Regions from separate parts of the Streptomyces sp. Tu6071 genome, predicted to be linked through region 1. Evidence: riboswitches for the same ligand, from Rfam matches in the RefSeq annotation. Region 1 holds a riboswitch; each other region holds the start of a gene.

Region 1 (7,567 bases):
CGACGCGCAAGACGCTGTGGCGTCTCTTCGACGGCACGCTCGTCGAGTCGGTGCTCATGCGCTACCCCGACCGCGTCACCATGTGCATCTCCTCGCAGGCGGGCTGCGGCATGAACTGCCCGTTCTGCGCGACGGGGCAGGCCGGCCTCGACCGCAATCTCTCGGCGGCCGAGATCGTCCACCAGATCGTCGAGGGCATGCGCGCGCTGCGCGACGGGGAGATTCCCGGCGGACCGGCGAGGCTCTCCAACATCGTCTTCATGGGCATGGGCGAGCCTCTTGCCAACTACAACCGCGTCGTGGGCGCCATCCGAAGGCTCACCGACCCGGAGCCCGACGGGCTCGGGCTCTCGCAGCGCGGCATCACGGTGTCCACCGTGGGCTTGGTGCCCGCGATCCATCGTTTCGCGGACGAAGGGTTCAAGTGCAGGCTCGCCGTCTCGCTGCACGCCCCGGACGACGAGCTCCGGGACACGCTGGTGCCCGTCAACACGCGGTGGAAGGTACGTGAAGTTCTGGACGCCGCGTGGGAGTACGCGGAGAAGTCGGGGCGGCGGGTGTCGATCGAGTACGCGCTCATCCGCGACATCAACGACCAGGCGTGGCGCGGCGACCTCCTGGGCCGGCTCCTGAAGAACAAGCGCGTGCACGTCAACCTCATCCCGCTCAACCCGACGCCCGGGTCGAAGTGGACCGCGTCGCGGCCGGAGGACGAGCGCGCCTTCGTGGACGCGATCGCGGCTCATGGTGTGCCGGTGACGGTGCGCGACACCCGGGGGCAGGAGATCGACGGCGCGTGCGGGCAGTTGGCGGCGGCGGAGCGCTGAGGGAGCATGGCGCGGCGGCGCAGGGCGGCGGGGTGCCGCGTGTGCCGCGAGGTGACGTGGTGCCGCGACGCGACGTGGTGGCGTGCGACGCGGCGTGCGTGGGTGTGGGCAGGATGCGGCGGGGCAGGCGCAGGGCATGTCGTGTGCACGATGCGGCGTGGACGTCGCGCAGGCGAGGCGGCGAGGACGTGGGGCACGCGACGTGGCGTGGACGGCGCGAGGCACGTCGCACGCGGTGCGGCCTGGACGGCACCGGTGCCCCGCGCGGCGTAGCGATAGGGTGGGAGAGCAGCATCGCTCGCGGCGCGTCCGGGAGCGCGACATCTTCATACTCCGTACGACGTACACATTCCGACAGGGGAGCGCCACAGCGCTGAGAGTGCGACACCACACCGGTCACCGGTGTACAGGTCGCAGACCCTCTGAACCTCGCCCGGGTCATTCCGGGTAGGGAGTTCGGTCACCACTCATGCTGTTGTGCCCTGCCCGCGGCCTCGCCGGCCGCGGGCAGGGCCGCGTCTTCTCCTGGCCACCCCAGGAGGAATTCATGTCCACCCGACGCAAGACCGTCGCCGCCATAGTCGCGGCGGGTCTGGCCGCTACCGGCCTCGCCGCCTGCGGCGACGACTCGGCGGCCGATGCCGGCCCGTCGAGCGGCAAGACCGTCACACTCGTCAGCCACGACTCCTTCGCCGCTTCCAAGAGCGTGCTGAAGAAGTTCGAGCAGAAGACCGGGTACCGCCTCAAGGTCCTCAAGAGCGGCGATGCCGGTCAGGCGGTGAACCAGGCCGTCCTCACCAAGGGGCGTCCTCAGGGCGACGTCTTCTTCGGCGTCGACAACACCCTGCTGTCCCGCGCCCTGGATCAGGGAGTCTTCCAGCCGTACGAGGCGAAGGGACTCTCCGCCGTCCCCGCAGACCTCCAACTCGACGGCAAGCGGCACCGTGTCACCCCCATCGACACGGGTGACATATGCGTCAACTACGACAAGAAGTACTTCGAGGGTAAGAAGCTCGACCCGCCGAAGACCCTCGCCGACCTCGCCGACCCCGCCTACAAGAACCTGCTCGTGACGGAGAACACCGCGACGTCTTCGCCGGGTCTCGGCTTCCTCCTCGGAAGCGTCGCGCAGTACGGGGAGCGGGGGTGGCAGACGTACTGGAAGAAGCTTCGCGCCAACGGCGTCAAGGTCGTGGACAGCTGGGAGCAGGCGTACAACGAGGAGTTCTCGGGCTCCGCCGGTGGACACAAGGCGGGCGGCGACCGGCCGCTCGTCGTCTCGTACGCCTCCAGCCCGCCCGTCGAGGTCCTCTACGCGGATCCGCGGCCCGAGGACGCGCCCACGGGTGTCGCGACCGGGACGTGCTTCCGGCAGACGGAGTTCGCGGGTCTGCTCGACGGTGCGCCCAACCCGGAGGGCGGCAAGGCGCTCCTCGACTTCCTGCTGAGCGACACCTTCCAGCGGGACATGCCGCTCCAGATGTTCGTCAATCCGGTCGTCAAGGGGACGGCGCTGCCGGATCTGTTCACGCGGTACGGAGCGGAGGCCGACGGAGCGCGGACCGTCGCGCCGCAGAAGATCGCCGAGCACCGTGAGGACTGGATCAACGCCTGGACCTCACTGGTCGTCAAGTGAGGTCGCGCGGGATGTCGCCTGGGACGCCGCACGACGCGTCGGCGCGCGCCGTAGGTCGCGCTGACACGTCGCGACGTCCCGCGCGACGTCGCCTCACCCCGGCGCGTCCCGTGACGCGACGTCGCGTCACCGTGCTGCTCCTCGTCGCGGCCGCCGCGCTCTTCTTCGCGCTGTTCTTCGGCTATCCCGTCGCGGCGATCGTGGGGCGTGGGCTGCACACCTCGGCGGGGTGGCAGCTCGGCGCCGTCGCGGATGTCCTGGGGCGCCGCGACATACGCGACGTGCTTTGGTTCACGACGTGGCAGGCCCTGGTGTCCACGGCGTTGACCCTTCTCCTCGCACTGCCCGGGGCGTACGTCTTCGCGCGCTTTGCTTTCCCCGGGAAGGGCGTGCTGCGCGCCGTCGTCACGGTGCCCTTCGTCCTGCCCACTGTCGTGGTCGGCAGCGCCTTCCTCGCCGTACTCGGGCGCGGCGGGCTGTTGGACGAGCTGTGGGGCGTGCGCCTGGACACCACGGTCTGGGCGATCCTCGCGGCCCACGTCTTCTTCAACTACTCCGTCGTGGTGCGCACGGTCGGCGGATTGTGGGCGCAGCTGGACACGCGGCAGGAGGACGCCGCGCGCACCCTGGGCGCTTCGCGCTGGCGGGCCTGGCGGGCGGTCACGCTGCCTGCGCTCGCTCCCGCCGTGGCGTCGGCCGGCTTGATGGTGTTCCTGTTCACCTTCACGTCGTTCGGGATCGTGCAGATCCTCGGCGGCCCGGCCTACTCGACGCTGGAGGTGGAGATCTACCGGCAGACGGCGCAGCTGCTCGATCTCTCCACGGCGGCGGTGCTGACGCTCGTCCAGCTCGGCGCCGTCGTGGCGGTGCTGGCTCTGCACGCGTGGGTGCTGCGCAGGGGCGAGAGCACGTTGCGGCTCGTGGACCCGTCGCGCACGGCGCGGCGGCCACGCGGCGTGGCGCAGTGGACGCTGCTGAGCGGCGTCCTGGGTGTCGTCGCGGTACTTCTCGTGCTGCCGCTCGCGGTGCTCGTCCTGCGCGCCTTCGACACCCCGGACGGCTTCGGTCTGACCTACTTCCGGGCCCTCGGTTCCGCAGACGGAGGCACCTTCCTCGTCGCTCCCATCGCGGCGGTCGGCAACTCTCTGCGTTACGCGGCCGTGGCGACGCTCATCGCCCTCGTCGTCGGCGGCTTGGCCGCCGTCGCGCTCAGCCGTGAGCGACGGGGGCAGGACGGCCGGCCGGGCGGCGTATCCCGGCTGCTCCGCGGATTCGACGCCTTGCTGATGCTGCCGCTCGGGGTGTCGGCGGTCACCGTGGGCTTCGGCTTCCTCATCGCGCTCGACGAGCCTCCGCTCGATCTGCGCGCGTCCTGGATTCTCGTCCCGCTCGCTCAGGCACTCGTGGGCGCGCCGTTCGTCGTCCGGACGATGCTTCCCGTGCTGCGCGCCGTCGACCAACGGCTGCGCGACGCCGCGTCGGTGCTCGGGGCGTCGCCGTGGCGGGTGTGGTGGGAGGTCGATCTGCCGCTGGTACGTCGCGCGGTGCTCGTGGCCGCCGGCTTCGCCTTCGCCGTGTCACTGGGCGAATTCGGCGCGACCGTCTTCCTCGCCCGCCCGGACAGCCCGACGCTGCCCGTCGCCGTCGCGCGCCTCCTGGGACGTCCCGGCGACCTGAACTACGGGCAGGCAATGGCGCTCTCCACTGTCCTCATGCTGGTGTGCGTCGTCTCCCTGCTGGTCCTGGAGCGGCTGCGCCCACGCGACGTGGGCCAAGGAGGCAGGGGTCCGTCCGGCCGTGCACGGTCCAGCCCCGCCGCCGTCACGAAGCCGCGCCAGGCTCCGGCGCTGCGCCCGGACGGCGCGGTCACCGCCCCCACCGAGGGGCCCCTTACGAAGGAGAGGTCGCGCTGATGCCGCGCTCCAGTGGTGCACGTCGCGAGAACGCCGCCGAGGCTTCGGCGCGCGACGGGGGGACGGCGCGGGCCGCGACGTCGCGCGTCGTCGGCGTGCGACAAGGGGAAGCGGAGCCCAGGGCCGCGTTGCGCGTCGACGGGGCCACGGTGCGTTTCGGGAACGGGCGGGCGGCGCTCGACGCGGTGGACCTGTCGGTGCGCACGCACGAGGTCGTCTGCGTCCTGGGGCCCAGCGGGAGCGGGAAATCGACGCTCCTGCGCGCCGTCGCGGGCTTGCAGCCGCTCGACGCGGGGAGCGTGTGGCTCGGGGGCGAGGATCAGCGCGACGTGCCGGTGCACCGGCGCGGCGTGGGACTCATGTTCCAGGACCATCAGCTCTTCCCGCAGCGCGACGTCGCGGGCAACGTCGCGTTCGGTCTGCGCATGCGGCGTATGCCGTCGGGTGAGCGCGAAGCGCGGGTGGCCGAGTTGCTGTCGCTCGTCGGACTGGCCGACGCGGGGCATCGCGGCGTCGGTTCGCTCTCGGGCGGCGAGCAGCAGCGCGTCGCCCTGGCGCGCGCGCTCGCGCCCAGGCCCAGCCTGCTCATGCTCGACGAGCCGTTCGGACAACTCGACAGGACGCTGCGCGAACGCCTCGTGCAGGAGCTGCGCGAGCTGTTCACCGCGCTGGGCACCACGGTGCTCGCCGTGACGCACGACCAGGGAGAGGCGTTCGCCCTCGCCGACCGGGTCGTCATCATGCGCGACGGGGCGATCGCGCAGTCCGGGGCGCCGCTCGACGTCTGGCGGCGCCCCGCTGATCCCTTCGTCGCGCGTTTCCTCGGCTTCGGCAACCTGGTACGCGCCCGGGTTACGGGACGCGTCGCGGAGACGCCGTGGGGGCGGTTGCCGCTGCACGAAAGCGTCACGGCGGCGTCAGGGGAGCACACGGTGCTCGTACGGCCCGGGGGAGTGCGCCTCGTCGCGGAGTCCGGCGGCCTTCCGTGCGAGGTCGTGGCACGGACCTTCCATGGCACCCACGTCTCGGTACGACTGCGTCCCCACGACGCGCCGGAGATCGAGGCGACGTGCACGTTGTACGAGGCACCGGAACGCGGGGACCGTGTAGGCGTCGTCTTCGACGCCCAGGACGTCGTGGTGCTGGACTAGCGCCACGACGCGCGCCGCGTGGTGGCCGACGCGGCGCGCGACGTACGCGGAGCCTGGCGCGACGTCGCGTGCGCCGCACCGTCTGTTGCGACGTTGCGCGAGATCTGACGCGACGGCGCGCAGTTCCGTCTGACGCGACGTCCCCCGTCCTCCGTTGCGCGACGTCGCGTGGCTCACTCCTGGATCTGCGTGGGGTCCATCCAGACGACCTCCCAGACGTGACCGTCGGGGTCGGTGAAGGAGCGCCCGTACATGAAGCCGTGGTCCTCGGCCTCCCGAGCCGGGCTGCCGCCGGAGGCGAGCGCCCGGTCGGCGAGCATGTCGGCCTCTTCCCGGCTGCGCGCACTGAGTGTCAGCAACACTTCGGTCGTCGCCGTGGCGTCCGCGGGCGTCTTGCCCGCCGGCGTGTACTGGGCGAAGCGTTCCCGCGTGTGCAGCATCGTGATGATCGTGTCGCTGATGACCACGCTCGCGGTCTCCTCGTCGCTGAACTGTTCGTTGAGGCGGAAACCCAGGTCGGTGAAGAACTTCTTCGTCACGGAGAGATCGTTGACAACGAGGTTGATGAAGATCATCTGCTGGTAGCTCATCAGGTTCTCCTGGTTCGGTAAGGGCAGCGACGCCGCACCTGGAACGTGCGGGCGTGCCGCGACGGGCACCACGACGTCTCCGTGCGTCCGTATGCAGGTGATGACCGCCCGGCGCGACGGGATTCATCGGTGGCGCGCTGATCTCTTCGGTGCGGGCGGCGTAGGCGTCAGTGGCCGACCGGCAACGTCGCGAGCACCGTGACGGCCCACGTCAACGGGATCAGGGCGAGCAGCACGGCACCGGCGCGAACGGCCACGGCGGTCCGGAGTGTCGCGGCGGGTGTCCCGGACTGCTCCAGCGCCGCGGTGATGTCCGTACGGGCCTGACGGGACTCGACGGCGGCCAGCAGAAGCGCGATCGCGGCGCAGCCCACCACGAGACCCACGCCGAGCGCCGTGAGCGGGCCCGTCGCCTTGTACGTCGCGTCGCCGCCGTACGCCGCGGCGAGCGCGGCACCCACCGCGACTGCCACGCCGAGGGGGCGGCCGACGCGCCGAGCTTCCTCCTGGAGGCCGCGCCCCGCGAGGAGGCGTACGGCGCCGGGGCGGCCCGATTGCAGCAGCCTGCCGCACAGCCACGTGATCCCCGGACCGGCGACGGCGAGTCCCGCGGCGATCAGCGCCCAGCCGGCCACGACGCCGCCCGGAACGCCGCCACGTCCCGCGAGGGCCTTGGCGGAGAGGCCGGCCGTTCCCTCGCCGAGTGTGGCGCGTACGGCGAACCCGGCTGCCAGCAGCGCGACGCCCCAGGGCAGGCCCGGCGGCGCCGACGTCGCGCCGGGCGTCGCGTTCGCCGTGCCCTGCCCGGCGGCGACGGGAACGAGGGCCGCTGTCGCCGCCGAGGTCGCGACGGGGACGAGGGCGAGGAGCGTGAGGACGGCCGCGACGGGAATGTCGAAGCCTGCGCCAAGCGCCTTCGCGGCGCCGTCGCCCAGGGGCCGGACGCCTAGGCTGCCGCGGCCGAGGAGGAAGAGGAGCAGCGCGGCGACGGAGCCCAGGGCGCAGAACGCCGCGGTGGCTGTGCCCGTGAGGAGGCGCATGCCGCGGGACGAGAGGCCGTAGGGCGGTCGCCCGCGTTCGGGACGGAGCGCGGGGTCCGTGCGGGAGACGGCGACCGCGACGTACACCGTGGCGACCAGCGGGACGAGGCACCATGCGAGGCGCCGGACGGAGCTTGCCGCGCCGTCGTGCGACAGGGCGTGCCCGAGGGCGGCCAAGAGGAGGAAGCCGGTGCCCGCCGACGCCGCGCTCACGAGGAGACGCCGCGCCTGGACGAGCGGCCTGCCGCCGCGTACTAGACGGAGACTGAGCACGTCGCCTTCCCCTCTTCCGTACCGGGAACGTCGCCGGAGACGGACGTCGCGTCGGCGAGGCGTCCGTCGCGCAGGGAGACGGAGCGGTCGGCGAGTTCCGCCGCTTCGTCGCCGTGGGTCGTGAGGAGCATGCTGAT
Region 2 (7,567 bases), 4.1 Mb from region 1:
TGCTTCGCGCCGCCCGGGGCGCCGAGGTCGTGCCCCGCCGCGTGCACGTGACACGTGTCGAGGCACACGCCGAGCTTCGGGTGCGCGTCGAGGGCGGCCACGTACGGGCCCAGGTCCCACGTCCGCGCGCACAGCGAGGCACCCTGCCCGGCGGTCGGCTCCAGGAGCAGGTCAGGGTCGTCGGGGTGGTCCAGCTCGTCGAGCAGCGGCAGCATCCGCTCCCGCACCTGCGCGAGCGCCACCTCGCGCGTGCGGCCCCCGGTCGCCGAGCCGGTGTGCACGACGACACCGCGCGCGCCGATCTCGCGCGCCCTGCGCAGCGAGTGCCGCAGCGAGACCACCGACTTCTCGACGGTGGCCCCGGTGTGCGAGCCGAAGTTGATGAGGTACGGGGCGTGCACGTACGCGCGCAGGCCCTCGGCGGCGCAGCGCGTACGGAACTCCTCGTCCTGCGCCGGGTCCCCGGGCCCGGTCGCCCAGCCGCGCGGATTGGCGACGAAGACCTGCACGACCTCGGCGCCGAGCTCGCGCGCGTAGGAGAGACCGGTCTTCGCAAGGCCCCCGGCGACGGGGATGTGCGCGCCGACCGGGTTGCGGGGGGTGGTGTTCACCCGTCCAGGGTGACACGGACCGGGGGCGCGGCCCGCCCGCGGGGGTTACGGGAGGGACGGGCCCTCGGAGCCGGCGGGCTTGCCGATCTCGACCTCCGCGAAGCCGGGGTCGGGTGCGGGCGTCGGCGAGCCCTCGGAGGCATCGGCCCGCGAATCCAGGGGCGGCGGCCCGCTCGCCAACCGCGCCTCTCCCATCTCCAGGTCGGCCGGCATCTCGACCAGACAGTCCTTCTCGTCGGGGTACCGCTCGGCGCAAGGATCGGCGGCGGCGGGCTGTACGGCGGTGCGCGCCGGCTTCCCCTCGCTCGCCGGGCCGCTGTCCGAGGACGAGCAGGCGGTCGCGGTGACACCCGCGCTCAGGACGAGTACGGCACTGACGGCGACGGTGCGCAGACGCATGGTTCCCCCCACACGAAACGGCCTCTCCGGTGGAGGCCGGGAGAAGAAGTCTGCCCTGTGAAATACGGGCACGGAGGACTTTTTTGGTGAAGGAGTCGTTCAGGTGTGCGGATGCGATTCCGGACGGTGACGGCCGCCGGACCGGCGCCCGCCCGGCCCGTCACCGCACCCGGATCGTCACCGTGCTCCCGCGCGGTGCCGTGTCCCCGCCGCTCACCGACTGGTCCCACACGGTGTGCCCGAGGAACCAGCGGGAGACCTTCACCTCGAACCCGGCGTCCTCCAGGAGCCCCTTCGCCTCGTCCTCCTGCTTGCCCTCCACGTCCGGGACCTCCACGAGGTCCGGGCCCTTGGAGAGCGTCAGCGTCACCGTGTCGCCCGCCGCGAGCCGCTTGCCCGCTCCGGGGGACTGCTTCGCGACGGCGCCCTCGTCGGCGTCCTGGGAGAAGACCCGCTCGGCGGCCACCTTCACGTCGAGTCCCGCGTCGGACAGCTCCTCGCGCGCCTCCGCCTCGTCCTTGCCGCTCACGTCCGGTACGTCCACGGGCGCGCCCCTGCTCACGGTGATCCGCACCGTCGAGCCGGCCTTCACGTTCTCGCCCGCCTGCGGCTCCGTGCCGATCACGGCGCCCTGGCTGACGTCCTGGTCGAAGCGCTCGGTGACCAGGCCCGGGTCGAGCCCGCGCCCGCGCAGCGCCGTACGTGCCTCGGCGAGGGTCTTGCCGGTGAGCCGGGGCACGTCGACCGTGCGCGGGCCGAGCGAGACGGTGAGGGTGACCTCGCCGTGGTCGCGGATGCGGGCGCCCGGGGACGGGTCCGTGCCCAGCACGGTGCCGCGCGGCTCGGTGGCGCTGTAGCGGCCCTTGACGTCCTTGACCCGCAGCCCCGCCTCGTCGAGGCGCCCCTTCGCCTCCTTCTCGCTCTTCGCGAGCACGCGCGGGACCTCGGTGAACTGCCCCGCGTTGACGTACCAGACGCCCGCGCCGCCGCACAGCACGACGACGGCGACGACGAGCGCGGACCACAGCCTGCGCCGGGGCCGCCCGGTGCGGGCGGGCGCGGGCGTGGGCAGGACGCTCGTGTGCCCCACGTCCTCGGCCGCGGCCCCCGGGCGCGGCAGGGTCAGCGCGCGCGGCAGCACGCTCGTACGGTCCTCGGCGTTGTCGTGCCCGCCCGCGCGCGCCGCCGGGGGCTCCGCGTCGAGCGCCGCCCCGTCGAGGTGCGCCGTCGTGTCGCGTACCGCCGCGAGGAGGGCCACCGCGTCGCGCGGACGCGCGGCCGGCTCGCGCGCGGCGGCGGCGGCCACGAGCGCGTCGAAGGCCGGGTCGAGGCCGGGAAAGAAGTGGGAGGGGGCGGGGACGTCGGTGTTCAGGTGCTGGTAGAGGACCTGCGCGGGCGAGTCCCCGTGGTACGGCTTGCCGCCGGTCAGCATCTCGAAGAGCACGATGCCGCACGCGTACACGTCGGCGCGCTCGTCGACCGCCTCGTCGCTGATCTGCTCGGGGGCGAGGTACGAGACGGTGCCGAGGACGGCGCCCGTCGACCGCGAGGTGGTGCCCACGCCCCGTACGAGACCGAAGTCCGCGACCTTGACCCGGCCGTCGTCCCCTATCAGGACGTTCTCCGGCTTCATGTCGCGGTGCACGAGGCCCGCGCGGTGCGCGGCGCCGAGGCCCGCGAGGACCGGCTCCAGGATGTCGAGCGCGGCGCGCGGGCTCAGCGCCCCGCGCTCGCGCAGCACGTCGCGGAGCGTGCAGCCGGGCACGTACTCCATGACCAGGTAGACCGAGGCGCCGTCCGCGTTCTGGTCGAAGACGCCCACCACGTTCGGGTGGTCGAGCCGCGCGACCGACTTCGCCTCGTGGATGAACCGCTCGACGAACAGCGCGTCCGTCGCGAGTTCGGGGTGCATGACCTTGAGCGCGACCACCCGGTCCAGGCGCAGGTCGACCGCGCGATGCACGGTCGACATGCCCCCGGCCGCGATGAGCGCGTCCACCCGGTACCGCCCGTCGAGGACCTTCCCGACGAGCGGGGCGTTGTGATCGGCCGGCCTTGTGTCCACCCGGCGAGTCTACGGGGCCGACCGGAGCCGTCCGGGGCGGCCGTGTCACGCGGTGTCAGTGGCGGGTGGCACGGTGGAGGCGGTCACCGGGCGCGCTCGCCCGCCCCCCCACGTGGCCGGACGGAAGGAACTGGACATGAGCTGGGACGTGCTGGTGCTGCGGCTGCCCGAGGGCTGCGCCTCGGTGGAGGACCTGCCCGAGGGCTCCCCCGGGCTTCCCCTCGGCCCGCGCGCCGACGTGCTCGCCGCGCTCGCGGGGGCCGTGCCCGAGGCCGACCTCTCCGACCCGGCCTGGGGGGAACTGGAGGGGCCCGGCTGGTCCATGGAGCTGAACATCGGGGACGCGGAGCCGGTCGACGCGGTCATGCTCCACGTGCGCGGCGGCGGGGACGACGTCCTCCCCGTCGTCCTGCGCATCGCGGAGGCGCTGGGCGCGCGCGCCTGCGACCCGGCGGGCTGGGTGCTCACCGAGGCGGGCGACACGTCGGGGTGGCACGCCTTCCAGGAGTTCCGGGACCACCTGACGGGGGTGCGGAGCGGGGGGTGAGGCGGGACGGGGCGGGGCCGACGCGTCCGCGGATCGCAGCCCCGCCCGCGCGCCGCAGCCCCGTCCGTGGACCGCAGCCCCGTCCCCGTACCTCAGAACGCCGGACGCTCCGGGTCCAGCTCGGCGCGGCCCTCCAGCGGGGAGGACGCCTCGGCGAAGTGGCGGCGCGGGATGCGGCCCGCGCGGCGGGCCAGGCGCCCCGCCTCCGTCGCGTGCCGCATCGCGCGCGCCATCAGCTCCGGCTCGCGCGCCCGCGTCACGGCCGAGGCGAGCATCACCGCGTCGCAGCCCAGCTCCATCGCGAGCGCCACGTCCGAGGCCGTTCCGGCGCCCGCGTCGAGGATCACCGGGACCCGCGCCCGCTCCGTGATGAGCTGGAAGTTGTGCGGATTGCGGATGCCGAGCCCGGAGCCGATCGGCGAGCCGAGCGGCATGACGGCCGCGCAGCCCACGTCCTCCAGCTTCCGCGCGAGCACCGGGTCGTCGTTCGTGTACGGGAGCACGGTGAACCCGTCGTCGACGAGGACCTCGGCCGCGTCGAGCAGCTCCACCGGGTCGGGAAGCAGCGTGCGCTCGTCCGCGACGACCTCCAGCTTCACGAGGTCCGTGCCGAGCGCCTCCCGCGCGAGACGCGCCGTGAGCACCGCCTCGCCCGCCGTGTGGCAGCCCGCCGTGTTCGGCAGCACGCGGATGCCGAGCCGGTCGAGCACCGAGAGCACCGAACCCTGCGTGCCCGGGTCCAGGCGGCGCATCGCGACCGTCGTCAGCTCCGTGCCCGAGGCGGTCAGCGCGCGCTCCAGGACGTCGAGACTGGGCGCCCCGCCCGTCCCCATGATCAGGCGCGAGGCGTACGTGGTGCCGCCGAGGACGAAAGGATCGTCGGCCATGGTGCTCAGCCTCCCTGTACAGCGGTCAGGATCTCGACGCGGTCCCCCGCGGCGAGCACGGTCGCGGGCCAGTCGCCGCGCGGGACGACCGTCTCGTTGACGGCGGCGGCGACGCCCGTACGGGCCCGGCTCAGCCCGGCGACGAGCGCGTCGAGCGTCGTTCCCGGCGGAACGGCACGCTCGGCGCCATTGACTCTCACGGTCAGGTCGAGGTTCACAGCACGGGCTCCGGGGTGTGGGTACGCGTGAATCGCCGGGGACTGAAGGGGAGCGCCGCCTCGGGCAGCGCGTCGTGCGCCAGCGCGTGCGCCATGACGGCGCCCGTCTCCGGGGCGAGCAGGACACCGTTGCGGCCGTGGCCCGTCGCGAGGTGCAGCCCGGGGAGCGCCGTGGGGCCGAGGAGGGGCGCGTTGTCGGGCGAGGCGGGGCGCAGCCCGGCACGGGTCTCGGTGAGGGCGAGTTCCGTGATGCCGGGGAGCAGTTCGTGCGCGTCGCGCAGCAGGGCGTACACGCCGCCCGCCGTGACCGTCGTGTCCCTGCCCCGCTCCTCGCTCGTCGCGCCGACCACGAGTTCGCCGTTCTCGCGCGGCACGAGGTAGAGGCTCCCGCCCCGCACGACCGCGCGCACCGTGCGCCGCAGGAAGTCCGCGTACGCGCCGTCCATCCGCAGCCGCAGGACCTGCCCCTTCACGGGCCGTACGGGCACGGCGACCTCGGGCGGCAGCCCCTCCAGGTCCGTGCTGAAGCACCCGGCCGCGAGCACCGTGCGCGCCGCGTCGAGGCGCGCGCCGTCCGCGAGGACGACCCCGCGCGCCCGCTCCGCCTCCACCACGAGCCGCGCCGCCCTCGCCCGCCGGAACTCCACCCCGGCCCGCGCGCAGGCGACGAGCAGCGCCCCCACGACCCGGCGCGGATCGACCTGGTGGTCGCCCTCGACACGCAGCCCGCCCCGTATCCCCGGCGCGAGCATCGGCTCCAGACGACGGCACTCACGCCCCGTCAGCCACTGCGCGTCGAGCCCGCGACGCGTGTGCAGGGCGTGGAGTTCGCGCAGTTCGGCGCGGTCGTCGGCGTCCAGCGCGACGGCGAGCGTCCCGCAGGTCCGGTACCCGAGGTCCCGCCCGCTCGCCTCGCCCAGTTCGGCGGCGAACTCCGGCCACCGCCGCGCCGAGGCGAGCCCGAGCGCGAGCAACGCCTCCTCGCCGTGGTGCGGTTCGGTGACGGCGGCGAGCATCCCGGCGGCGACCTGCGCCGCCCCGCCCCCCGGCTCCGGATCGACCACGGTCACCCGCGCCCCGCCGAGCGCGGCCCGCCACGCCGTCACGAGCCCGACGATCCCGCCCCCGACCACGAGGACATCCCCACCACTGGCCACCAAGCCCCCTCCCTTCGCCGGAATGACCCGGATCAGGTTCATACGGTCGGAGGCCGCAGCCCCCCTCTCAGCCCGGTCCGCCCGGACTCCCGCGGTGTGCGCGGCACAGCTTAGGCGGTGCGGGCGCGGCCCCCGGCGGCGGTCCCCGCTCCACCCGGGCCACGGGCCGTCCCGTCCCGGCCCCTCGGCCCCGGTCGTACGGCCTCCGCCGGGAGGCCCCGGCCCCGGTCCCGATGGCCCCCGGTCCCCGGTCCCGGATCGTGGGCGGAGGGTCGGTGTGGGCGGGATCTCTTGCGGGCTCGGGCCCGGGGGGTGGGGTGGGCGGCCTAGAGTTGCGGGCGTGAGCGGAGACCGGGAGCAGCAGGGGCGGGTCGTTGTCGTCGGCGCCGGGATGGCGGGCGTGCGGACCGTCGTGGCGCTGCGCGAGGAGGGGTACGGCGGGGACGTCGTACTGCTCGGTGAGGAGCCGCACGCCCCGTACGACCGCCCGCCGCTCTCCAAGTCCGTGCTCCTCGGCAGCGCCGAGACCTCCGCCTTCGACGTCGACTTCGCCGCGCTCGGCACCGAACTGCGCCTCGGGGTCCGCGCGAGCGGACTGCGCGCCGCCGCGCACGAGATCGACACGAGCGAGGGCCCGCTCGGCTACGACCACCTCGTGCTCGCGACCGGCGCCGCGCCCGTACGGCTCCCCGGCACGGCCCAGCACCCCCACGTCCACCTCCTGCACACCCTCGACGACGTGCGGGCCCTGCGCGAGGTGCTCGCGCGCCGCGCCGAGGTGGCCGTCGTCGGCGCCGGCTGGATCGGCGCCGAATTCACGACCGCCGCGCGCGAGGCGGGCTGCGCCGTCACCGTCCTGGAGGCCACCGGGCACCCGCTCAGCGGCGCGCTGCCCGCCGAGGTCGCCGCGCCGATGGCGAAGTGGTACGCCGAGGCGGGCGCCCGGCTGCGGACCGGCTCCCGCGTCGCCGCCGTCGAGGACACGGCCGTCGTGCTGGAGGGCGGCGAGCGCGTACCCGCCGACGCCGTCCTCGTCGGCATCGGCGCCCGCCCCGTCACCGGCTGGCTCGAAGGCTCCGGCATCGACCTCGCCCCGGACGGCTCCGTCCGCACCGACGCCTGGCTGCGCACCTCGCTGCCCGACGTCCACGCCGTCGGCGACTGCGCCTCCTTCCCGTCGCGGCGGTACGGGCGGCGCCTCCTCGTCCACCACTGGGACAACGCCCTCCAGGGCCCGCACACCCTGGCCGGCGTCCTCACCGGCGAGCGCGCCGAGCCCTACGACCCGGTGCCCTACTTCTGGTCCGAGCAGTTCGGCCGCTTCGTGCAGTACGCGGGCGACCACGCGGGCGCGAGCCGCCTCGTGTGGCGCGGCGCCCCGGACGGGCCCGCCTGGTCCGTGTGCTGGCTGGAGGAGGACGGGCGGCTCGCCGCCGTGCTCGCCGTCGGCCGCCCCCGCGACCTCGCCCAGGGCCGCAAGCTCATCGCCTCGGGCGCGACGCTCGACCCCGCGCTCCTCGCGGACCCGGCGCGACCCCTGAAGACGGCCGTGCGCTGAGCCGCTCACCGGGCCCCGTTCCCCGGGCCCGTCGCCCGCGGGGACCCTCCCGCTACCGCCCGGCCGCCCGGGATGGCACGCTTGTCCCGTGACCCAGATTGATGCCAAGACCGAAGCGCTCGTCC
Region 3 (7,567 bases), 1.3 Mb from region 1:
TCCGCGAGGGCGCGGGAGCCCGCCGCCGCCTCCAGGGTCGCGGTCCAGGGTTCGCCGCGGCCCTCGGGGCCGTCCGAGGGCTCCAGGACCGTGAGGGACACGACCACGTCGATGCCGGCCGCGCTCACCCCCGTGCCCTCGCCGAGCAGCAGGGCGGGACCTTGGTAGCTGCGCATGCGCGTTCTCCTCTCCGCCTCTCTCCGCCTCCAGGCTGCTCCGGGTGGGCCGGGGACGCATCCCGGCGAGACACATCCCGGCGGCCCGGGGCGCACGGGACCACTTCGACACCTTCGTACCGTTTGACAGATATGGCCGCGATGGGACGCTGGAGAGTGCGGGTACCGCAGTCGCGCGCCCCGTAGGCCGGGGCCCCGCACCACCCAGGAGGCCGCATGTCGAAGCACCACCGCTCCCAGTCCGAGGAGAACAGCCCCCGTCGCGGGATGCCCCGCAGGCCCGACGACGACCGGCTCGCCGCGCGTGCGGAGGAGGAGCGGGTGCGGGCCGGGCTCGACGCGTACGACCCCGCCGACGTACCTCCGGCGACGGACACGAATCCGCCCGGGCGGGTGACGGAGAGCCCCGAGTACCGCGACGAGAAGACGGAGCTCGACCGCGAGGTCCGCAGGGGCGAGGCGCGCCCGGACCAGCTGGAGGCCCGCAAGGAGCGCGACCCGTACCCGCCCACGCACTACGACGACTGAGCGGGACCCGCGCGGGAGGAACGGCGGCGCGGCACGGACAAGGGCGTGAGCCCGGTCCGTGCCGCGCCGCCTTCGCACACGCCGCGCCGCCTTCGCACACGCCGCGCCGCCTTCGCACACGCCGCGCCGCCTTCGCACACGCCGCACCCCCCTCGCACGTGCCGCACCGCCCCCGTGTACGGCGCCCCGCCTTCGCCCCAACGCCCCGTCTCAGTAAGTGAGTTAAGCGGGCCCGACCACGCGGGCGTACGCCGGTCCGGGGAGACGCGAGGGCGGCGCGCGCCGCCCTCGGCCGCGCGGGGACGCCTGCCGCCGCAGTTTCCGGCCATCCAGGGCTCAAACCTGGTGATCTATGCGCGTCAAAGGTGCGGGTCCCGGGAGGAAGAGGAGGGAAACGGGCGGTCCGGACGATTCAGCGGGCGGCGACATTGCGGGCACATGTCGACGGGGGACGAAGCGGGGCTTTCCCGGCCGGACGGCAAGCGGCTTCTTTTCCAATTCTTTCCCCGGGAACGGGTCCGCATAGCGACCCCGCGCGTCCGGGAGCCGAACGGAATCCGCCAACCTCGTGATGCGCACCTGACATTCAGCGGCCGGGGCTGCCACAGTCTCCCTCGGCCAGCGGTCGGCACGCTCCTTCCCCACCGCCCACCGCGGGCCCTTCGTCACCCCACCGGCCGCCTGTGCGCGGCCCGTTGAAGGAGCCCTTCCTTGAGACGAACCTCCTCCCGCCGCGCCGCCGCCACCGGCGGCGCACTGCTCGCGGTCTCCGCGCTGCTGACCGCCGCGATGCAGACGGGCGTGGCCACCGCCGCGCCCTCCCCCACCGGGAAAGCCGCCTCGGCGGCCAGGCCGGGAGCCCTGCCGGCGAAGCTGTCCCCCGCACAGCGCGCCGAACTCATCGCCAAGGCACAGAAGAAGAGCGCCGCGACGGCGGGCGAACTGAGCCTCGGCGCCCAGGAGAAGCTGGTCGCCCGCGATGTGATCAAGGACCAGGACGGCACGCTGCACACGCGCTACGAGCGCACGTACGACGGACTGCCCGTCCTCGGCGGCGACCTGGTCGTCACCACGAACCCGGCCGGTGAGACCGGCAAGGTCGTACGGGCCTCGCAGGCGAAGCTCAGCGGCGTGAAGACCACCGCGAAGGTCCCCGCGGCGACGGCGCAGAAGCAGGCGCTCGGCGCGGCGAAGGCGCAGGGCGCCGCGAAGCCGGCGACCGACCAGGCGCCGCGCAAGGTCGTGTGGCTCGCCGAGGGCAAGCCCGTACTCGCGTACGAGACCGTGATCGGCGGGCTCCAGGAGGACGGCACGCCCAACGAACTGCACGTCGTGACGGACGCCGCGACGGGCGCGAAGCTGTACGAGTACCAGGGCATCGAGAACGGCACGGCCAACACGCAGTACAGCGGCACAGTGACGATCAGCACCACGAAGTCGGGTTCGACGTACAACCTGACGGACGCGACGCGCGGCGGCCACAAGACGTACACCCTCGCCAACAAGACCTCGGGCACCGGGACGCTCGTCTCCGGTCCCGACGACGTGTGGGGCGACGGGAAGGGCACCACTCCCGAGACGGCGGCGGCCGACGCGGCCTACGGCGCGCAGGAGACGTGGGACTTCTACAAGAACACCTTCGGGCGCAGCGGTATCCGCGGTGACGGCGTGGCCGCCTACTCGCGGGTGCACTACGGCAACCAGTACGTCAACGCGTTCTGGGACGACAGCTGCTTCTGCATGACGTACGGGGACGGGGCGGGCAACGCCGCGCCGCTCACCGCGCTCGACGTCGCGGGCCACGAGATGAGCCACGGCGTCACCTCGGAGACCGCGGGCCTCAACTACAGCGGCGAGTCCGGCGGTCTCAACGAGGCGACGAGCGACATCTTCGGGACGGGGGTGGAGTTCTACTCCAACACCGCGACCGACCCCGGTGACTACCTCATCGGCGAGAAGATCGACATCAACGGCGACGGCACCCCGCTGCGCTACATGGACAAGCCCAGCAAGGACGGCGCCTCGGCCGACAACTGGTCGTCCACGCTCGGCAACAAGGACGTGCACTACTCCTCGGGCCCCGCGAACCACTTCTTCTACCTCCTCTCGGAGGGCAGCGGCGCCAAGACCGTCAACGGCGTGAGCTATAACTCGCCGACGTACGACGGGCTTCCGGTCACCGGCATCGGCCGGGACAAGGCGCTCCAGATCTGGTACAAGGCGCTCACCACGCAGTTCACCTCCACCACCAACTACGCGGGCGCCAGGACCGGCACGCTCGCGGCGGCCTCCTCGCTCTACGGGGCGACCTCGGCCGAGTACAAGGCGGTGCAGGACGCCTGGGCGGCGATCAACGTCGGCGCCCGCTCCGGCGGCGGCACGGACCCGGGCAACGGCGGCGGGACGGTGTTCACCTCCACCACCAAGGTCGCGATACCGGACGCCGGTTCGGCCGTCACCTCCTCGCTCGCGGTGACGGGTCGCAGCGGCAACGCGCCGTCGAACCTGTCGGTCGCGGTGGACATCACGCACACCTACCGCGGTGACCTCGTGGTGGACCTCGTCGCCCCGAACGGCACGAGCTACCGGCTCAAGAACTCCAGCTCCTCGGACTCGGCGGACAACGTCAAGGCCACCTACACCGTCAACGCCTCCTCGGTCGCCGCCAACGGCACGTGGAAGCTCAAGGTGCAGGACGTCTACTCGGGCGACAAGGGCACCATCAACGGCTGGTCGCTGACCTTCCCGTAAACCCCCTCGCAAGATCTCGGCGGAACTGGACCCCCCGCCGGACGCGACGCCCCGGCCACCTCAGGTGGCCGGGGCGTCGTCCCGTATCAACTGCCTTTACCGAAAGGGGGTTTCCCCTCTGTGCCGGGCGTCCGTCAGCCCACCACTCCCCACTCCCCCACGTCCCCCGGCGCCTGCCCCCGCGCCGCCGCCCGCTGCCGCCGGGCCGGTTCGCCCCGGTGGAGGAGGTCCCGGACCACCGCATTGACCTCCTCCTCGTCCCCGAGGTCCGCGAGCGCCTCGCCGACGTGGGCGAGCAGGGCCGCGACCGCTTCGCCCGCCGGTACGGCCGTGCCGCTCTCCGGGTGGACGAGCGAGCCGCCGAGCCCGTACCGCGCCGCGGTCCACAGCGCGGCGGCGACGTCGTGCGCCGGGACCGGCGCCGGGACGCGGCCCGCCGCGCGCTCGCGCAGCGCCGTGACGACGAGCGCGCGCGTGAGCCCTGCCTGCGCGGCGACCTCGCGCACGGTCGGCATGACATCGGCGACGCGCACCTCCAGCGTCGGGACGTGCGCGGACGGGCGGGCGAGCCAGTAGGCGTTGCGGGCGCGTTCAGGGAGGACACCGGTCGCGAAGAGCCTGCGGTGCGTCGCGTCGTAGTCGGCCGCGTCCGTGAAGTACGGCGGGATCTGCGTGGTGGGCCAGCGCGAGAGGACCATGGTGCGCCAGCTCGCGAAGCCGGTGTCGACGCCGTGTTCGTAGGGGGAGTTCGCCGAGAGGGCGAGGAGCACGGGCAGCCAGGGGCGGACGTGGTCGAGGGCGTGCACCGCGGCCTCGCGGTCGGGGACGCCGACGTGGATGTGGCAGCCGCAGGTCTCGGTGCCCTGGGCGAGGAGGCGGTAGAGCCCGGCGACGTCGCGGTAGTGCGGAGCCTCCGTCGGGGTGCGGGGCGGGGCCTGGCGTGCCGCCGTGCCGTGGGCGAGGACACGGCAGCCGGCCTTTCCCGCCGCCTCGACGAGGCGCTCGCGCGCGGCGGAGACCTCGGCCCGCAGCTCGGGCAGGCCCGCGCACACCGGGCTCGTGGTCTCGATCATGCTGCTGAGCAGTTCGCGCTGCGGGACCGTCACCGCTCCCTTGGGGTGGAGCCTGTGGTGCACGTCGAGCACCCGTTCGGCGGCGTCGACCGGGACCAGGGTCTCGGCGTCGACCAGCAGGAACTCCTCCTCGGCGCCGAGGGTGGGGGGTGCGCTGTGGGCCGCGGGTAAGCCCGCGCCCCCGCTCTGCGTTGCGCTGGCGGGCATGCGGCAGCTCCTCGTGAAGTGGAGTGGGACGCGGGAGGCCCGAACGGCGGGCCCCGGGGCCGGGCCTATCCACTTTGCCGCCGGCGGAAAGGTCGCAGGAGAGCGCATACGGGGCGCCCCGGCGCACGGAGGCCGTGCTTCCGCGATCCGGGGGCGCGAAGGTCCTTCGCGGCGCCGCGCGACCAGGCGTTACGCTGGCGGCATCACCGGACACGGGGTGCCCCGCCAGGGGCTGAGATCACACCCGTCGAACCTGAACCAGCTCGTACTGGCGGAGGGATGTCTTCCATGTCATTGCCGCATGCCCCCGGTCACGCCCCGGAGGGCACGGCCCTTCAGCGCTCGGACCCGGCCTCCCGTGTCTTCGGCGGCCGGATGCCCGAGGCCCCCGGCGATCTGCGCGTCGAGGCGCGCGGCATCGCGCCCGTGCCCGACGACCGGCGCTACGGCGGTCCGGGCAGGCTCTTCACGGTGTGGTTCGCGCCGAACCTCACCATGACGGGGGTCTTCACGGGGACCCTCGGCATCGTCCTCGGTCTCGACTTCGCGACCGCGCTCGCGGCGGTCGTCGCGGGCACGCTCCTCGGGGCGGTGCCCGTCGCGTACCTCGGTACGTGGGGCAGCGGGACCGGGGCCGGTCAGCTCCCGCTCTCGCGGCTCGCCTTCGGGCCCGCCGTCGTGCTGCCGGGGGTCCTCCAGTGGCTCTCGTCGGTCGCGTGGGACGCGCTCATCGGCCTCTTCGGCGGGGACGCGCTCGCGCGGCTGTTCGACTGGCCGTTCTGGCTCGGGGTGCTCGTGATGATGGCCGGGCAGGGCCTCGTGGGGGCGCTCGGTTACGAGGCGATCCACCGGCTCCAGAAGCTCATGTCGTTCGTCCTCGCGGTGGCCTTCGTGATCCTCGCCGTGAAGATGCTCGACGGCGTGAGCCCGGCGGCCTCGGGCAGCGCGCACGGCATGGACCGCTTCGGCGCGATCATGCTGACCAGCACGGTCGCGCTGAGCCTGTCGCTGTCCTGGGCCCCGTACGCGAGCGACTTCAGCCGCTATCTGCCGACGAAGACCTCGCGGACGCGGATGTTCTGGTACACGCTGCTCGGTGTGAGCCTGTCCTTCGTCGTCGTGCAGACGCTCGGTCTGTGGGGCGCCTCGGTCTTCACCGACCAGACGGCGGGCGGCGTCGAGAAGCTGCTCGGCGGGGGCTGGCTCGGCGCCTTCGGGCTGCTCGCCGTCGCGCTCGCCGCGCTGTGCAGCAACGCGATGAACGACTACAGCGGCTCGCTCGCGCTCCAGACGGTCGGCGTGCGCGTCCCGCGCCCACTCGCCGCGGCGGGCGCGGCGGCGCTCGGCTTCCCGCTCGTGCTGTGGATGCACGCCGCCGACACGACCGCGCGCTTCCAGAACGTGCTGCTCTTCGTGGGCTACTGGATTCCGGGGTTCGTCGCCGTCGTCGTCGTGGACTGGCGCGCGCGGGCCGGGGCGAGGGCCCGTACGGGTACGGGGCTCGACCTCGGCGTCGAGAGCGCGCGGCCCGTGCCGTGGTGGCCCGCGCCCCTCGCGTTCCTCGTCGGTTTCGCCGCCGCCGTGCCCTTCATGAACACCTCGCTGTACGCGGGCCCGGTCGCCGACGCGCTGCACGGCGCGGACCTCGCGTACTACGTCGCCTTCGTGGTGGCGCTGCTCGTCTACGCCCCGCTGCGGCTGCGCGCCGGCCGCGAGGCCGCGTGATCCCCGTACCACCCCTGGGAGTCCTGCCATGACCACTGAGCCCCTGGAAGCCACCCGTGCCGCGCTCGCGCGGGTGCGCGGCGCCGAGCCGCTCGTGCAGTGCCTGACCAACACGGTCGTCACGAACTTCACCGCGAACGCGCTGCTCGCGCTCGGGGCCTCGCCCGCGATGGTCGACGTCCCCGGGGAGGCGGACGCCTTCGCGCGGGTCGCGGGCGGCGTCCTCGTCAACCTCGGCACGCCCCACGCCGAGCAGCGCGCCGCGATGACGGAGGCGGCGACGGCCGCGCGCGAGGCGGGCACGCCGTGGGTGCTCGACCCGGTCGCGATCGGCGCGCTCCCGGTGCGTACGCCACTCGCGCACGCCCTGCTCGCGCTCGGACCCGCGGTCGTACGGGGCAACGCCTCGGAGATCCTGGCGCTCGCCGGGGCCGGTGCGGGCGGGCGCGGCGTGGACGCGGCCGAGAAGGTCGAGCAGGCGGCGGAGGCGGCGCGCGGGCTGGCCCGGACGAGTGGCGCGGTCGTCGCGGTCTCGGGGCCCGTGGACCTCGTGACGGACGGGGCGCGGACGGTGCGGATCGCGAACGGGGACGCGCTGCTCACGAAGGTGACGGGCGGCGGCTGCGCGCTCGGCGCGGTGATGGCGGCCTTCGCGGCGGTCACCGAGGACGTGTTCGACGCGGCCGTGGCGGCGGTGACGACGTACACGGTCGCCGCCGAGCTGGCGGCGGAGGGCCGCCCGGGTCCGGGGACCTTCGCGGTCCGTTTCGTGGACGCGCTCGCCGCCGTGGGGGACGCGGACCTCGTCGCGCGGGCGGCGCTGTCGTGAGGCCCGATCTGTCGGTGTACCTGGTGACCGACACGGCGCAGTGCGCGGCACGGGGGCGGACCGTCCCGGAGACGGTCGCCGCCGCCGTCGCGGGCGGGGTCACGGCGGTGCAGGTACGGGAGAAGGACGCGGGCGGGCGGGCGTTCCTGGAGCAGGTGCGCGCGGTGGCGGACGTGCTGCCCGCGCACGTGACGCTCCTCGTCAACGACCGCGTCGACGTCTACCTCGCGGCCCGCGCCGCCGGGGCGCGCGTGCACGGGGTCCACGTGGGCCAGTCG
Region 4 (7,567 bases), 1.9 Mb from region 1:
TGGGCGGTCCGGGAACCGGCGGGCGGCCCAGGAACCCGCGGGCGGTTCGGCAACCCGCGAGCAGTCCCGGGAATCCGCGGGCGGTTCCGGGTGGGAACCCTGAGAGGGAAAGGCCAGTTCAGCGGGGTGTTTCTCAGGGTTCCCACGGATATAGGGGCCCTCTCCCCTAGGGGTACGAATCAGGGATAAGCCAGGGTTGCCGAGCGCCCTCTTGCCGGGTTTTCCCGCCTAGCATCGAAACAGGCCGGGCGGGACCCGGAACCGGTGGAAGCGAGGGAGCAACGATGGGTGTGCGGGAGATAGTCACGGACCTTCCGTGGTGGGTGAAGTGGGTGGCCGTTCCGCTCATCGCGCTGGCGATCTTCGGCGGGGTGATCGTCTCTGTTCTGAGTGTGGTGATCGGCCTGCTCTTCAAGGTGCTCGTCTTCGTCGTCGTGGTCGCGGCGCTCGTGTTCGTCGTGCGCAAGTTCAAGGAGTCGGCGGGGCCAGGAAGCCGGCGCTGAGCGAGCGGCCCGCGCCGGTCCGCGCCGCGCCCGTCGCGCGGCCACCGGCGGGGGAATTCCGCGTCCCGGAGTTGACGGAACACCCCCCGAATGGGTGTCGTCGACCATCAACTCCCGTCCGGAGGAGCGCCCTTGTCCTCCACTGATGCATAGCTCTGCGTGACGCTTGGGCCGTCGGTGTTGCCGCCCGGGGCCGGTGTGTTCGTATGGTCCATGCGGGCCGAAGGGGTGAACGTGGAGGAATCCCCGCGCGCCTTGCATGTGCGGAACCCCTGGGGGCAGCCGGAATACGGGTGATCGGTGGCGGGGATTCCACGAACCGCCCGACCGGAAACGGCTCGGACGGATTTTCCCTCACGTTTCTTCCCGCAATCAGCAACAGCGGGATCACGCGCTGTGATGTGATGTGTTCACTGAGCTAGATGTCAGGAGTGTCAGGGGATTTGCCCCTGGCAAGGTGACGGCAATCGACGGGGTTGGCGATGCGCGAGTCCGTACAGGCAGAGGTCATGATGAGCTTCCTCGTTTCCGAGGAGCTCTCGTTCCGTATCCCCGTCGAGCTTCGCTACGAGGCCGCCGATCCCTACGCGGTACGGCTCACCTTCCACCTGCCCGGTGATGCCCCGGTCTCGTGGACGTTCGGGCGCGAACTGCTGGCGGACGGCATCGACGAGGCGTGCGGCGACGGGGACGTGCGGGTCTCGCCCGTGGAGCCGGAGCCCCTGCTCGACGGGGAGGGCCCCGGAGAACTGCACATCAGGCTCCAGGTCGGCACCGACCAGGCCCTCTTCCGGGTGGGCATGGCGCCGATCGTCGCCTTCCTCGACCGCACCGACCGCCTCGTCCCGCTGGGCGAGGAGCGCGCCTGCGCCGACTTCGAGAGCCACCTCGACGACGCCTTGCACCGCATCCTCGCCGAGGAGCCGAGCGCGGGCTGAGCCCGCCCGGAACCCCCAGGCCGGAATCCGCCCGGAACCCTCGCCGGGAACCGGAGCGACGCCCACCCCCGTGCCGCGTCGGGTCCGTCGGCCCCTCGCTCGCGGCGGTCCGCCCGCCCGTCGTGCCCGCAACGGCCCGCCCGCCCCTCGCGCCCGTCGCGGCTCCGTGCCCGTCGCGGCTCCGTGCCCGTCAGGTCCGTCGTGCCCGTCGTGGCCCCGCGCCCGCCCGCGTGCCCGCCCCTCAGCGTTTCCTGCGGCGTCCGCCGCCCCCGAGCAGCCGCCCGGCGGATACGGGGCCGGGCACCTCAGGTCGCGGCGGAACGCCCCCGACGCCGGACGACGGCGGGTGCGGAACACGGTCCGCCGAGACCACGAGGGTCGCGAGCGCCGTCGTGACCGGCACCGAGGCGACCAGGCCGATCGAGCCGACGAGCGTCCGCACGATCTCCTCGCCGACGAGTTCGCTCGTCGCGACCGCGCCCACGTCGCTGCGCGCGAGCGAGAAGAGCAGCAGGAGCGGTAGCGCGGCCCCCGCGTAGGCGAGAACCAGAGTGTTGACCACCGAGGCGATGTGGTCGCGGCCGATCCGGAGCCCCGCCCGGTACAGCGCGCGCCGCGTCATCCCGGGGTCGGCCTGGTGCAGCTCCCAGACGGCCGAAGTCTGCGTGACCGTCACGTCGTCGAGCACACCGAGTGAGCCGATGAGGACCCCTGCCAGGAGCAGCCCGCTCATGTCGATGTGCGGGTAGAGCCCGTGGATGAGCCCCGTGTTGTCGTCGGTGTTGCCGGTGAGCGCCGCCCAGCCGATGAAGAGCGAGCCCAGTACCCCGATGAGCAGCAGCGAGGTGAGGGTGCCGAGCACCGCGACGGAGGTACGTGCGCTGAGGCCGTGGCACAGGTAAAGGGCGATCAGCATGATGGCGCTCGCCCCGACCACCGCCACGACGAGCGGGTTCGACCCCTCCAGGATCGCGGGCAGGATGAAGAAGGTCAGCACCAGGAAACTCACCGCGAGCGCCACGAGCGCCATGAGGCCCCGCAGCCTTCCCACCGCCACGACGACGAGCGCGAAGACCGCGGCCAGCAGCACCATCGGCGGGGTACGGCCCACGTCCGTGACGGAGTACTGGAGGGCGCGCGGCGCGTCGGGCGCGTAGGCGAGGACGACCAGCTGGCCCGCGTGGAGCCGGCGCGAGGCGTCGGGGCGGATCAGCTCGGGGTAGCGGTGCCCCTTGTCCTTCCCCTCGGTGATCTCGACCGTCGCCTGCTCGCAGACACCCGCCGCGTGCTCCCCCGAGCCCGCGCCGGATTCCGCGCCCGGCCCCGACGCCCCCGTACCGCCGGACGCCGAGGAGCCCGTACCGCCTGCCGAGGGGTCCTGCGGGCCGTTCCCGCCGCCTCCCGCCCCCGCGCCGCCGCCCCCGGCCGCGTCGTTGCAGCCGACGTGCTCGATGCCCGTGACCTTGCCGCTGACGGTCTGCCGGTCGAAGCCGACGCCCGACCGCTCGTGTGCCCCCGGAGCACCGGGCCACAGCAGGACGAGCCCGGCGACGACGGCGGCGGCGAAGGGGACCAGGACAGCCGCGATGACCGTGCGCAGCCGCCGTGAACCGGGCGTCGCCGGGCCGTGGTGGTGGTTGTGCTCGTGGCCCGGGGCTCGGCCGCGGTCCTCCGGGGGCGAGGGGGGCGGTGCGGGCGCCTGAGGCGTGGGAGGTGGCGTCGTCACCGGCCGATCATCGCAAGAACGGAGGGGGCCCTCTGGCCAGCACGCCCGGACGGACGCTAGCGTGGGACGCGATTTGTCCCCGCGGGAGCTCGGAGCACCGGGCTGAGAGGGCGCTGATCTCCTCGTACGGCCGCACGCGCGGCCGGAGGACGAACGCTGCGCCGACCGCTGAACCTGTTACCGGGTAATGCCGGCGTAGGGAGTAGGTCTCATGACCACATCGGACGCGCACACCCCTGCCTCCGCGCAGCAGCACGACACCACCGCACCCACCCGCGCTCTCGGCGCGCACAAGGCGTACGTCGAGGGCGAACGGGCCGGGCTGCGGGTGCCCGTGCGGAGGGTGCACCTGAGCGATGGTCGCGCGCTGACGCTGTACGACACCTCGGGCCCGTACACCGACCCGTCCGTCACCACGGACGTACGGCGCGGGCTCGACACCCCCCGCGCACCGTGGATCGCGGCGCGCGGCGACACCGAGACGTATCCGGGCCGGGTGGTACGGCCGGAGGACGACGGTCTCCAGCACACCGTCCCGCGTGGCGGCGCGGGCGGCCTCGACGCGGTCTTCCCCGGGCGTCCGCGCCGCCCGCGTCGCGCCCGCTCGGCGGCGCCGGTGACGCAGCTCGCGTACGCGCGACGCGGCGAGATCACGGCGGAGATGGAGTACGCGGCGCTCCGCGAGGGCGTCGCCCCCGAGGTCGTACGCGAGGAACTGGCCGCCGGGCGGGCCGTACTGCCCGCGAACATCAACCACCCCGAGAGCGAGCCGATGGTCATCGGCAAGCGGTTCCTCGTGAAGATCAACGCGAACATCGGCAACTCGGCGGTCACCTCCTCGATCGAGGAGGAGGTCGAGAAGATGACGTGGGCGACGCGCTGGGGCGCCGACACCGTCATGGACCTCTCGACCGGGCGGAACATCCACACCACCCGCGAGTGGATTCTGCGCAACTCCCCCGTCCCCATCGGCACCGTGCCGCTCTACCAGGCGCTGGAGAAGACCGGCGGGAAGGCGGAGGAGCTGAGCTGGGAGCTGTACCGCGACACCATCGTGGAGCAGGCCGAGCAGGGGGTCGACTACATGACCGTGCACGCGGGGGTGCGGCTCGCGTACGTGCCGCTCACCGCGCGCAGGACCACCGGCATCGTCTCGCGCGGCGGCTCCATCATGGCGGCGTGGTGCCTCGCTCACCATCAGGAGTCCTTCCTGTACACGCACTTCGAGGAGCTGTGCGAGATCCTCGCCGCCTACGACGTGACGTTCTCGCTCGGCGACGGGCTGCGGCCCGGCTCCGTCGCGGACGCCAACGACGAGGCGCAGTTCGCCGAGCTGCGCACGCTCGGCGAACTCACCGCGGTCGCCCGCGAACACGGCGTGCAGACGATGGTCGAAGGTCCCGGGCACGTACCGATGCACAAGATCAAGGAGAACGTCGAGCTGCAGCAGGAGGTGTGCGACGGGGCGCCGTTCTACACGCTCGGGCCGCTCACCACGGACGTCGCGCCGGGCTACGACCACATCACCTCCGGCATCGGCGCCGCGATGATCGCGTGGTGGGGCACCGCGATGCTCTGCTACGTGACGCCGAAGGAACACCTCGGGCTCCCCGACAGGGACGACGTGAAGACCGGTGTCATCACGTACAAGATCGCCGCCCACGCCGCCGACCTCGCGAAGGGGCACCCGGGGGCTCAGGAGTGGGACGACGCGCTCTCGCAGGCGCGCTTCGACTTCCGGTGGGAGGACCAGTTCAACCTGTCGCTCGACCCGGAGACGGCGCGGGCCTTCCACGACGAGACGCTGCCCGCCGAGCCTGCGAAGACCGCGCACTTCTGCTCCATGTGCGGGCCGAAGTTCTGCTCGATGCGGATCAGTCGGGACATCAGCGAGCGATTCGGGGCGGAGAGCGAGGCGGAGTTGAGCAAGGAGGAGATCGCGGCCGGGATGATGGAGAAGTCACGGGAGTTCGCCGCGTCGGGGAACCGCGTGTACCTGCCGCTGGCGGAGTGAGCGGGAGCCGTCGGGCGGGCCGGGCCGGGCTCCTCATGGCGTGTCCCGGCCCGGTTCCGGGCCCATTTCACCGCCCGGTCGCGGGTTTCCTCCGGTGCTGAGCGGCAACCCGCAGGCCATGACTGGAGAGAACCCGCAGACCAAGCACTCCCGCGACGCCGTGGCCGCTTCGGCCTCCGCGCCCGGGACCGACAATGCCCCGGTGGCGGCAACAGCGTCGGAGAAGGCCGATGCGGCGCTCTCCGTGGCCGGGGCGAAGACGGAAGAGGCCACCGAGGCGGCACGGGCACGTGCGCGCGCCGCCGGAGCGGCGGGCAAGCGTGTCGAAGCGAAGGCCAGGACGGGCGTGGACGCCGGGCGGCGCAAGGTCTCCGAGGTCTCGGAGAAGGCCGTCGCCTCGGCGGGCACGGCCTGGGGTACGGTCCGCGAGCACAAGGTGGCCGCGGCGAGCGCGGGCGCCGGGCTGCTGACGGTGGCCACTGCCTCGTTCCTCGCGGGACGGAAGTCCGGCGTACGAGCGGTGGGACCGCTCACGCGGCTGACCGGCGGGAAGCTGTAGCGAGGGGAGTTCCCCTCGGAGCCCGATGTTTCACGTGAAACATCGGGCTCTTCCGCGTGCGGGGGCGGGTGCCGAGGGGGATGGCGTGGGGTGGGGCCGCCCGAGCGGGGGCGACGGCTTGCGATGTTTCACGTGAAACATCGCTCACTCCGGGCGGTGTTCCGGGCCGCCGAAGTCGGGGCTGCTGAAGTCGGGGCTGGAGTACCGGGGGCGGGAGGCCGCCTCACCGTCCGCCTCGGGGCTGCTGAAGCCGGGGCGGTGGTAGCCGAGTCGGGGCATACGGGAGGCACCGCCGCTGCGGCTCGGCACGGGCCCGTCCTGCGCGGGGCCCTCCTCGCCCGGTGGGCCCTCCCCGCCGTGCTCCTGGAGGCCCGCGTCGTTCTGGAAGTGCTCCTGGAAGAAGGGCAGAAATCCCTTCTCCAGAAGGGCACGTCGCCAGTCGGCGCGGGCCCGCTCCACGCCCTCGGCCTCCGGATCGGGTTCGGCGGTTCGCGCGCGGCGCGGGTCGGCGGGGAGCGCGGTGGCTCCGTTGCGCAGGGCGGCGAGCAGCAGGGCGACCCCGGCGACGAGGATGGCGGCGGCTGCGAGGAGGGCGAAGATCCAGCCCGCGGTGAGCAGGGCGTCGCCGATGACGTGCTCGCTGTCCACGAGCCGCAGCAGGTAGCCGATGAGCAGCAGGACGACGGCGGCGACCGCGGCGAGCACGGGGGTGAGCGCGGCGACCACGGCGACGGCCCCGGCTCCCGATGCCTCCGTCACCTCACCGAGCGCGGCGGCGAGCCCTCCGCCCTCCTGCGCCCGCACCGGTACCTCGGCCCTCTCGGTGTCCCCGGACGCGCGTATCCGCAGGTCCTCGCGGACTCTGACGTAATGCCGGTACTCGGGCGCGGCGGTGGCGGCGATGAGGCCCGCCGAGCCGAGCGCCAGGGCCTTCAGCCGCGTGGCGGGGAACTGCCCGTCGGGGTCCGGCGCGGCCGGCCGCGGGACGGCCTGGCGCAGGGCCTCGTCGAGGACTCGCTCGAACTCGGGGTGGTCCTCGGGCAGCAAGTGCGGAGCGCTGTTCATGTGCATCCCCCGATGCTCCGTAGGGCCAAGGCGCCCGCTGGGTGCGGGCAGAGGGCGGAAGCGGAGGAGAGCCTGCTACGGATAAGGCGATGGTAGGCCGGGGACGGCGCAGGGTAACAGGGTGTTTCCGGAAATTGACCGGTCGTACAGGGGGACGCGGCGGCACGTGCGCCCCCCGCACGCCGGGTGGCGCGCCCGTCCGGGCAGGCCGGGAGGGGCGTACGGGCGGCGGGCGTGCTCGTGCGCGGGGCGGTGCGGGATCGCCGTGCGCCGGAGCGGGCACGGAGTGCGGGTGGGTGGGGGTGGTACGGGGCCGTGGCGGGGCGGCGCGGATCGTACGGGGGTGGTGGCGGGGGCGGCGCGGGGTGGCGCGTGCGGGGGCCTTCGGCGCGGCGCGTGCGGGGCCGTGCGGCGCGCGGGTACCCGGGGCGGCGCGGTGATGGCCGGGGGGGGCGTACGGCGCGTGCGGGTGGTGGGTGCCGTACGGGGCGTGCGGGGTGGTGGGGCAGCGCGGGGCGTGCGGGGTGGTGGGGCAGGGCGGGGGGTGTCAGGCCGGGAAGGGCACCTGACGTACCAGCAGCGTCCCCGTCATGGTCACGCCGCCGTCCATCGCGACGGCCAGGCGGTCCGCGTAGATGTGCGGGTCCTCGATCACCGGACGCGGGGTCTCCTCGCCGTCCTCGGTGCCGACATCGCCGAGCAGGTACGGGATGGGGCTGTGGCCGTGGATGATGCGGGAGCCGCCGAAGGTGTCGAGCAGTT

Evidence for each region. Region 1 has a riboswitch for thiamine pyrophosphate ahead of STTU_RS07970 (thiamine ABC transporter substrate-binding protein). Riboswitches for the same ligand answer to the same signal wherever they lie in the genome.
Region 2: linked by a shared signal. The riboswitch ahead of thiO (glycine oxidase ThiO) and the one ahead of STTU_RS07970 (thiamine ABC transporter substrate-binding protein) in region 1 are both predicted to bind thiamine pyrophosphate.
Region 3: linked by a shared signal. The riboswitch ahead of STTU_RS02875 (purine-cytosine permease family protein) and the one ahead of STTU_RS07970 (thiamine ABC transporter substrate-binding protein) in region 1 are both predicted to bind thiamine pyrophosphate.
Region 4: linked by a shared signal. The riboswitch ahead of thiC (phosphomethylpyrimidine synthase ThiC) and the one ahead of STTU_RS07970 (thiamine ABC transporter substrate-binding protein) in region 1 are both predicted to bind thiamine pyrophosphate.

Annotation. Positions count from the first base shown of each region.
Region 1 is NZ_CM001165.1:1,977,014-1,984,580, reverse strand. Features, by position in the region: gene rlmN (23S rRNA (adenine(2503)-C(2))-methyltransferase RlmN) at 1-827, shown strand, start outside; TPP riboswitch at 1,174-1,299, shown strand; gene STTU_RS07970 (thiamine ABC transporter substrate-binding protein) at 1,375-2,463, shown strand; gene STTU_RS07965 (ABC transporter permease) at 2,475-4,376, shown strand; gene STTU_RS07960 (ABC transporter ATP-binding protein) at 4,376-5,527, shown strand; gene STTU_RS07955 (VOC family protein) at 5,701-6,117, opposite strand; gene STTU_RS07950 (hypothetical protein) at 6,285-7,430, opposite strand; gene STTU_RS07945 (ABC transporter ATP-binding protein) at 7,412-7,567, opposite strand, start outside.
Region 2 is NZ_CM001165.1:6,035,524-6,043,090, forward strand. Features, by position in the region: gene STTU_RS25520 (deoxyribonuclease IV) at 1-611, opposite strand, end outside; gene STTU_RS25525 (hypothetical protein) at 657-1,010, opposite strand; gene pknB (Stk1 family PASTA domain-containing Ser/Thr kinase) at 1,171-3,075, opposite strand; gene STTU_RS25535 (hypothetical protein) at 3,212-3,622, shown strand; gene STTU_RS25540 (thiazole synthase) at 3,715-4,509, opposite strand; gene thiS (sulfur carrier protein ThiS) at 4,515-4,727, opposite strand; gene thiO (glycine oxidase ThiO) at 4,724-5,860, opposite strand; TPP riboswitch at 5,877-5,987, opposite strand; gene STTU_RS25555 (NAD(P)/FAD-dependent oxidoreductase) at 6,225-7,442, shown strand; gene STTU_RS25560 (Rv2175c family DNA-binding protein) at 7,531-7,567, shown strand, end outside.
Region 3 is NZ_CM001165.1:685,047-692,613, forward strand. Features, by position in the region: gene STTU_RS02855 (hypothetical protein) at 1-176, opposite strand, end outside; gene STTU_RS02860 (hypothetical protein) at 393-704, shown strand; gene STTU_RS02865 (M4 family metallopeptidase) at 1,416-3,455, shown strand; gene STTU_RS02870 (carboxylate-amine ligase) at 3,590-4,735, opposite strand; TPP riboswitch at 4,939-5,032, shown strand; gene STTU_RS02875 (purine-cytosine permease family protein) at 5,024-6,460, shown strand; gene thiM (hydroxyethylthiazole kinase) at 6,489-7,289, shown strand; gene thiE (thiamine phosphate synthase) at 7,286-7,567, shown strand, end outside.
Region 4 is NZ_CM001165.1:3,837,613-3,845,179, forward strand. Features, by position in the region: gene STTU_RS15850 (DUF5326 family protein) at 285-503, shown strand; gene STTU_RS15855 (SsgA family sporulation/cell division regulator) at 986-1,441, shown strand; gene STTU_RS15860 (YibE/F family protein) at 1,683-3,167, opposite strand; TPP riboswitch at 3,239-3,386, shown strand; gene thiC (phosphomethylpyrimidine synthase ThiC) at 3,379-5,181, shown strand; gene STTU_RS15870 (hypothetical protein) at 5,384-5,740, shown strand; gene STTU_RS15875 (hypothetical protein) at 5,885-6,811, opposite strand; gene STTU_RS15880 (metallophosphoesterase family protein) at 7,353-7,567, opposite strand, start outside.